Regions from separate parts of the Herpetosiphon sp. genome, predicted to be linked through region 2. Evidence: a T-box and tRNA genes for the amino acid it is inferred to sense, from the RefSeq annotation. Region 2 holds a T-box; the other holds one or more tRNA genes.

Region 1 (4,453 bases), on a different contig from region 2:
GTTGGGATTGCTACAGGCATAAATGTTGTGCCAGCTGCCATCATCCCATTGCGAGCCACGCAAAGCGGTCAGCACCGCCCGAGCACGATCATAATCAGCCTTGACCACAAAGGCGATCGCTGCCACCGCCTGGTCATAGACCACACACAGATCATCGGCAGCCCCCCCGTGCTCGAAGCTATCGACCAATCCATTTGGCAACTGCTGCGCTTGCAACCAACCATAGGCCTTATCCGAGGCCGTTGGAGTAGTTTGAGCAGCCGTTGATTGAAGCGTAAATGCAAAAAGACCGAGGATAAAACTTGTGAGGATAAGCAGCGTGATCGTTCGAACTATACGATGCCGAGAGAGCGTTGCTGAGTCCATCATTGGTCTCCTTTTTATTCAGAACATCCTGAATCTGGTTTTGTCGTTGGTAAAAGGGCCAGCTAAACACGGATCACGATGGTTGGTGATAAAGAGGTGAGGTTTTTGAAATCGCTTTCAGAAAATTAGCATAATTTTAATAAAAAGTCAAGGATTTGATCGAAAAATTTGATTATTCCATTCATTTTATAAAGTATTCTGAAAATTTATTTCAAAATACACACATTTATGAAAATAATTTTCAAATTATAGTCGTAATAGGGTAATTTTTGGAGCACGAGCAGCAGTGTGCCGATCGCGATCCAAGCGCCAAGCAACGATTAAACCAAAGCCAACCATCCGTTTGCGTCACAAGCGGCAGAAGCCCATGCTTTGCATTCAAACGGGAATATGGTATTGTTGATGCTCATTATGAAACGATTGATAGCTTGGAAGCGCTAGTTTGGTTAAGCACTATGACTGGAAGTAAACGGATCACCATCCATGATATTGCACGCAAAGCTGGCGTATCACCCAGTACTGTCTCGCGGGTCTTGAACAGCACCACACCTGTAGCCGAAGCCAAACGCCAAGCTGTAACAACGGCGATTCAACAGTTGGATTATCGCCCAAATCTGATTGCCCAAGGCTTGGCTCGTGGCACATCGACGATTATTGGCGTGCTGACCCAAGATATTGGTAGCCCGTTTTATGGCGAGTTACTGCGCGGCATCGAATATGGATTTCGTGGCAGTCGCTATCACCCGATTTTTGCCGATGGCAACTGGCAACAAGCTGAGGAATACAACGCATTAAACATTCTGCGCTCACGCCAACCTGAGGCATTAATTATTTTAGGTGGTTTAATGCCTGATGCCGAAATGTTGGCCGCAGCCCAAGAATTTCCCTTGATCATTATTGGGCGAAGTGTGCCAAGTTTGGAAGAATATTGTGTTTTGGTTGATAATTTCCAAGGAGCTTATCGCGCAACCCAATATTTAATTGAAATGGGCCATCAGCGGATTGCCCATATTACTGGAATTCGCAGCCATCAAGATACACTTGATCGCCAGGCAGGCTACGAACAAGCCCTGCGCGATGCCAACTTGCCAATTAATCCCGACCTGATTGTTGAGGGAACGTTTCAAGAACAATCGGGCTTACTAGCCGTCGAAACCTTATTAATGCGAGCAAACCCGTTTACCGCCCTCTTTGCAGCCAATGATCAAATGGCCTATGGTGCTCGCTTAGCGCTCTATCGGCGAGGAATTCGGGTGCCCGAAGATGTTTCGCTGATTGGCTTTGATGATTTGCCAAGCTCAGCCTATACCACGCCCCCATTAACTACTGTTCGCCAACCAACCTTCGAAATGGGCATGAGTGCAGCCAAAGCAACGCTTAATTTAATCGATCAACGGCCATGGCCATTGCCTCAGCTAACTCCCGATTTAGTGATTCGTGAGTCAACTGGCTTCGCACGGCGTTAAATAGCAATCGCAGCAAGCAAAAATCTATGGTGATTAATGGAGAGATTTGTGAGAAGGGGATTGATGGTGGGCCATGAGGGATTCGAACCCCCAACCAAGCGGGTATGAGCCGCGTGCTCTAACCGTTGAGCTAATGGCCCTGCTCACCGGAGTGTATAGTACCATATTTTTTAAATAATGGTGCAGTATTTCAAGCATGCATTCAGGAGAACACAGGGTTTTCATCCTACGTTCCTCTTACAACGTTCCCTCACCCCCTACCCCTCTCCCACTGCGGCAGGCGAGGGGAGTTCCAAGTGATGGGCTGGTTCCCCTCTCCTCGCCTGCGGGAGAGGGGGCAAGGGGGTGAGGGCATGCCAATCAACGATAAAGCCCACTCAACTATTTTAAAAATCTACCCTTGAAAGGCGGGGCTAGGTGGGGAGGGAATGTTAGTTGTTGGCAAGCCTAACCCCTGAACCCTACTCTCTAGAGATGCTGGCTGAAAAAGTCGGTGATCCGGTTATAGCATGTCACTTTGTTGGCATACTTCAAAACATCGTGGCCTTCATCACTGAACAACAGATAATCAACATTTTTGCCCAAGGCTTGCAATTCGTGCACCACTTCGCTCGATTCACGCTCAATCACCCGTGGATCGTTGGCTCCTTGAGTCACCAATAATGGGCAAGCTAAGTTGTGCATATAGGTTTTGGGCGAGCGCTCGACTAGGAAATCATGCTCAGTTACAGGATCGCCAACTTGGGTTGCCATGTAACTCTTCCAAGTTTCAGGCACTCGCGCCGAAAAGGTGTGCAAATCGTAGGGGCCAAACATATCGATGCCTGCTCGCCAAAGCTCAGGGTGACGGCCCAGCAAGGTCAGGGTCATAAACCCGCCATACGAACGCCCCATCACCCCAGTTCGTTTGATATCGATCAACGGGTCATTGACTAAAACCTTAGTCATGGCATGCACATGATCAAGCCGATCTTGGCCACCCCAATCGTGGGTAACGTGGTTCATATACTTAAAGCCATAGCCACTGCTGCCACGCACATTAGGCACAAAGACTGCAAAGCCCTTCAAGGTCAAAAATTGAATCAAGGGCATCGAGAACCAGGCAAAATCGGGGCGTTCTTGGCCTTGCGGGCCACCATGGATGTAATACACCAAGGGGCGTGGGCCTTCATAGCCCAAAGCTGGAGCTGGGCGATAAAGTCGTGCCGAAATGCGCAGGCCATCATGTGAGTTGAATGAGGCATCTTCGCCAGCCGCTAAATGCTCAACGGGGATGCCCAAAACTCGTTCGGTGGTGTGCTGTTGCAGCTCTTGGCTGGACTTAATCGTGTAGATTTGGGTTGGAGCAATCGCAGTCGAGAACGAAAGCGCAAAGCTATCACTCGCTTGATCATAGTCAATCGACTCTAAAACGCCATTGTCGAGCGGTGCTTGGCCAACCAAAACCTTGGTAACCAACATACGTTTGCCAGCTAGATCAAACTCTGCTTCGTAGCACCACGAACAGCCATCGATATTGTAGCCAATCAAAAAGCGCTGCTCAGTCAGATGTAACAAGCGATCAAATTCGCCTTGGCCGCTATGCACCAAGCCCTCGATCGTCACGGAATCCAAGCTTTGCGCGCCATCAAGGCGCAACAAGGCTAAACTGTAACAATCATCAAAGAGGCTCGTGCTCACCAAGGCCACCTGATCATTGACCCATTCGCCAAAGCCCATACCATTTGGCTCAACTGGCGTTGTACGTTGATCCATCGGCGTACCGAAAACTACCGAGCGCTCGGTGCTACCAAGCTGCTGGCGATAAATCACGCTATCACCAATGCCATAGCCATCGACCGTGATAATTGTTTGTTGATCGGGAGCTGAGGTCGCATAAAATGGGCCATCTGGGCCAGTATGCAGTAAAGTGCTCGTGCCAGTCAACACATTAATTTGATAGCAACTAAGTTCGGGCCGCACGCGTGAAGCAACATTCAAATAGCCAATCCCTGTGCTTGGGTCAAGCTTGGAGAGGTTGGTTTGGGCATCAGCAAATTGATCGCCAAAAACTGGCTCAGGGAAGCCCCCAGTCAGGGGAATGCGCAGCGGTTGGTAGTTTTCATCGCCATCTTTATCGATCATAACCACAATTTGATTGTATTCGGCCAGCACTACAAACGATTTTCCGCCCATATGGTGCGGCGTTTGCAAGGCAATATCGGGCGGTAGCAACGGCTCAGGCACACTGCCAGTCAGCAGCATCCGATATAAACTTAGGCGGCCATTCAGATCGCTAATAAAATAAAGATAATCGCCAGCGCGTTGTGGAACAACAAATTGACGAGCGGCAAGCAAGGCTTCGATGCGTGGCATTCTTCCAACTCCTTGTTAACAGCAATTTCATATTATTGTAGAGCGCAGTGCGGCGATCAAGCTTCATTCAAAAGGTGTAGCCACAAGGTGTAGTTGGCTGTGGTAGACTGACAAGTAGGCCTTGAGGGATTGTGTTATGCTCCAACTCATCCAAACTAAATTAGTTGTGCCGCCGCCACGCGAGCGGGTGGTCAAACGTTCGCGCCTCTATCAGCGGCTTGATGCTGGGCGTAACCAACGCCTAACCTTGATCAGTGCTCCAGCTG
Region 2 (4,453 bases):
TTAGAATTATTACAAACCTCGCGAGCAGCTAGTTTGGCGGCGATGCAGTATGTGCAGCCCGCCGATTTAGCCCAATTAATTGCCTTAGAGCAACAAGCTACCTATGATTGTGCTGCCCATGCCAATCAGTCGCCACAGCTGGTTGATGCAGCCAACAGCCTTGATCAATGGCAACAACAACGCCAACAACTGGCCCAAGCCATCGCGGCAATTCCATGGGCTGGCTATACTCAGCGCATCCAAACGGCAGCAGGAGCGTTGTATTTAGGCGAGTTGGTTAAGCGTTTGATTGCCGCCGAGCATCAGCAATTATCACAACTTTTGCATGCGGGCCAGCATCCAGCGATTATTGACCAATGGGCTGATTAAGCCGATTTGCGCTGGATAAACCAATCGAGCGCATACAGGTAGCCTTGCCAACCAAGCCCGCTAATTTGGCCTTGGGCAATTGCCGCCACCACTGAATGATGCCGAAAGGCTTCACGGGCATAGACATTCGATAAATGCACTTCGATGATCGGCACATCCATCAAGGCTAAGCCATCGCGCAGGCTCAAACCATAGTGAGTGAGCGCGCCTGGGTTGATAATAATGCCCTGAATCTTGCCATAATGGGCGTGGAGCGTATCAACTAATACACCTTCATGGTTCGATTGAATGAAGCTTAATTCGATGCCTGCGCTGGTTGCTTTTTCGCGCATAGCGTTATGAATATCGGCCAGCGAGGTTGAGCCATAAATTGTTGGCTCACGTTGGCCAAGCATGTTAAGATTTGGGCCTTGTAGCACTAAAAGCTGCATTTGAAATTGCTCCTGATTGCCAAATTGCAGGCCATTGTGCGGCCAAGCTCAATCTATGTCAATCGGAGCCAGCGAGAATTAATTGATGGAATTTGAACTAACCAATGCTCAGCGCGAGGCGATGCTTCAGGCTTGGCAAACGCTAAGTGACCAAGCATTGCCTGAGGAGCGGCTTTCGTTTGCTGGGTTACAAGCATTGCCACGTTTGGTTGAGCAAGCACTGAACAACGGTGATCAAACGAGCCTCACCGCAAGCTTAATCAACCCAATCTATTGGCATCAAACTGCCAGTTATGGTCATGGCTTGTTGGCCCGCGAACGGCGAGTGCCAATCGATCATGCGGCCTATCGCTTGAGTTGGTGGCTCTGGCTGCGACTTTACAATCTTGCCAATGCCCAGCTTTGGTTTGATCAAGGTTTGCGCTATGCCACGCTTGGGCAGTTTACTGCTGAGCATCAAGAGCCAGCTGCTTGCCCGCTCCAAAATGGAATCCAGGTTGAATTGGCGGCAGTGCTTGAGCAACGCCTGCTTGTGCCAAGTGGCTTTCATTGTTGTCATGGTTTAGTCGCAAGCAACAAGGCTTGAAATATGAACGCAGAGGCGCAGAGGGTGTATGGCTCAAGGCTATAGGTTATTAGGTTTTGATGCTCCAATGTATCTCCGATAGCCCATAGCCTTGAGCCATGCTCCACGCTGCGCCTCTGTGTTAAGTGTGCTGCTAGGTTCTTTTTGGCTTCTGACTTTTGCCTTTTGCTTTCAACGCTCAGACTTTAGTCCTTTGACGGCTGACTTTTAATTATGGTACAATCGGGTCACAGGCGTTGACGGAGCCGAGTAGTTGGGCTAAAATCTGAATCAGCGAGCGTGCAAATGGTGTGAGGCACGTATCAGTAACCCCAACCAAAATCTCTCCTGAGCCGAACGCTGAACCCTTTGGCAGTAAGCGAACCGGATATCCCCCGTTATCGGGATGACGTTGTGATGGCAACGGCTTAAAGTGGGTAGTTCGTGCAAACGACTATCAAGCAGGGTGGTACCGCGAGGTCTTTTTGATAACCTCGTCCCAGCAGTATGGGGCGGGGCTTTGTGTTTTTAGTCAACGAGGAGTCAACAATGGCGTTTGCAGCAGTTGATCCCAAGGTGTCGTTTCCGACGCTTGAGGATGAGATCGCCGCTTGGTGGGAAGCCCATGGCATCGTCAAAAAGACGCTTGACCATGGTGATGCTTCGCGTCCGTTTGTCTTTTTTGAAGGGCCACCCACGGCCAATGGCCGCCCGGGGATTCACCACGTCGAGGCTCGTTCGTCTAAAGATATTATGGTGCGCTTCAACCGCATGCTTGGTAAAAAGGTCATCGGTGCTCGCGGTGGCTGGGATACCCATGGCTTGCCAGTCGAACTGGAAGTTGAAAAGAAATTAGGTTTCGCAGGCAAACCCGACATCGAAAAATATGGCATCACCGAATTTAATGCTGCCTGCCGTCAATCAGTGTGGGATTACATCCAAGAATGGGAAAAGCTGACCCAGCGGATCGCCTTCTGGATCGATCTCGAAGATCCCTATATCACCTATGACAACAAATATATCGAGTCGTTGTGGTGGATCTTCAAGCAATTGCACGAGCGCGAATTACTGTATCGTGATTATAAAGTGACGATGCACTGCCCCCGCTGTGGCACATCGCTCTCGGATCACGAGGTCGCCCAAGGCTACCAAGATAATACCGACGATCCATCGGTGTGGGTGCGCTTCCGCCATACGCCGAGCGACCATGCCTTAGATGCTCAAGTGGCCGATGCTGCTTTCTTGGCCTGGACAACTACACCTTGGACTCTGCCAGCCAACGCTGGTTTGGCGGTCAATCCTGAGGCAACCTATGTGCTAGCCGAGCACGAAGGCCAGCGCTATATCTTGGCTGAAGCTTTGGTTGGGGCGGTGTTGGGTGAAACTGCCGCCACGCTTGCTAGCTTTGTTGGTGCTGATCTGCGTGGCTTGCGCTATACGCCGCTGTTTCCTGGGGTTGGCGATAATGGCGCAGCGATCGATTTGAGCAGTGCTTATCGCGTCGTTGCCGATGAGTTCGTCTCGTTGGAAGACGGTACGGGGATCGTGCACATCGCGCCAGCCTATGGCGACTTGGAAATTGGTCGCAAGTATGGCTTGCCAACCTTGTTCTCGGTCGAGTTGGCGGGCAAAGTGCTGGGCAGCTTTGAAAGTTTTGGCTTTGCAGGCATGTTCTTCAAAGAAGCTGATCCAAAAATCACGCGCTATTTGAAAGAACAAGGCTTGTTGTTCAAATCAGGGCGAGTGCTGCACACCTATCCATTCTGTTGGCGCTGTAAAACACCGTTGCTGTTCTATGCCAAGCAATCGTGGTATATCCGCACGACGGCCTTGAAGCAACAATTGATCGCCAACAACAAAAAGATCAATTGGGTGCCTGAGCATATCCAAGCTGGGCGTTTTGGCAACTGGCTCGAAAATAACATCGACTGGGCGATCAGCCGTGAGCGCTATTGGGGCACGCCGCTACCAGTTTGGACATGCGATACCTGTCAGCATATCGATGTGGTCGGTTCGTTGGCGGAGCTTGGCGAACGTTGGGGTCAAGATACTGCCAATCTGGATATGCACCGTCCATTTGTTGATGCACCTAGCTGGTCGTGCCCTGAGTGCGAAGCTGGCACGATGCAGCGCATTCCCGATGTGGCTGATTGTTGGTTTGATTCAGGTGCGATGCCAGTGGCGCAATGGCATTATCCGTTTGAAAATCAAGAACTGTTTGAAGTTGCTGGCCAAGCCGATTTCATCTCGGAAGCAATCGACCAAACTCGTGGCTGGTTCTACACCTTGCACGCAGTTTCAACCTTGCTCTTCGATCGCCCAGCCTACAAGAATGTGATCTGTTTGGGTCACTTGTTGGATGGCAAAGGCGAGAAGATGTCCAAATCCAAGGGCAACATCGTTTCGCCATGGGAAATGGTCGAGAAGTATGGCGCTGATGCGGTGCGTTGGTATATGTTTGCTGCTGGTCAGCCTTACAATCCACGCCGTTTCTCAGCCGATTTGGTCAGCGAATCGTTGCGCCAGTTCTTGTTGACCTTGTGGAATACCTATAGCTTTTTCACAACTTACGCCAATGTCGATGGTTGGACACCTGAATTGGCGCAAGGCGATTTGGCGGCGATCGATCGCTGGGCCTTGGCACGGCTCAACGCATTGGTGCGCGATGTGCGCAACGATCTGAGCAATTACGATATGAACACACCAGCCAAGCGGCTCGAACAATTCGTTGACGAGCTTTCAAACTGGTATGTGCGACGTAATCGGCGGCGTTTCTGGGGCAGCGACATGAACGGCGATAAGCAAGCTGCCTATTCAACCTTGTACACCTGTTTGGTCACGATTTCCAAACTGATGGCTCCATTCACGCCATTTGTGGCCGAATCGCTGTATCAAAATTTAGTGCGCAGCTACGACCAAACTGCCGCCGAAAGCGTGCATATGGCGCTGTATCCTGAAGCCAATTTGGCGCTGATCGATGAAGAATTGATTCGCAAAACCGACTTATTGCTCAAGGCTGTGAGCTTGGGCCGCGCCGCCCGCAAGAACGCTGGCATACGCGTGCGTCAGCCACTGAGCGAAGTGTTGG

The links. A T-box is a leader RNA that pairs with one kind of tRNA and senses whether it is charged. The one in region 2 lies ahead of ileS (isoleucine--tRNA ligase), so its partner is inferred to be a tRNA-Ile.
Region 1: it has a tRNA-Ile gene. The T-box ahead of ileS (isoleucine--tRNA ligase) is inferred to sense a tRNA for this amino acid. The anticodon was not compared.

Annotation. Positions count from the first base shown of each region.
Region 1 is NZ_DOPT01000019.1:35,131-39,583, reverse strand. Features, by position in the region: partial or broken gene DEF47_RS04360 (hypothetical protein) at 1-369, opposite strand, end outside; gene DEF47_RS04355 (LacI family DNA-binding transcriptional regulator) at 822-1,832, shown strand; tRNA gene DEF47_RS04350 (tRNA-Ile) at 1,897-1,972, opposite strand; gene DEF47_RS04345 (S9 family peptidase) at 2,301-4,187, opposite strand; gene DEF47_RS04340 (winged helix-turn-helix domain-containing protein) at 4,324-4,453, shown strand, end outside.
Region 2 is NZ_DOPT01000091.1:86,928-91,380, reverse strand. Features, by position in the region: gene DEF47_RS19960 (hypothetical protein) at 1-369, shown strand, start outside; gene aroQ (type II 3-dehydroquinate dehydratase) at 366-800, opposite strand; gene DEF47_RS19950 (hypothetical protein) at 886-1,386, shown strand; T-box leader at 1,614-1,870, shown strand; gene ileS (isoleucine--tRNA ligase) at 1,915-4,453, shown strand, end outside.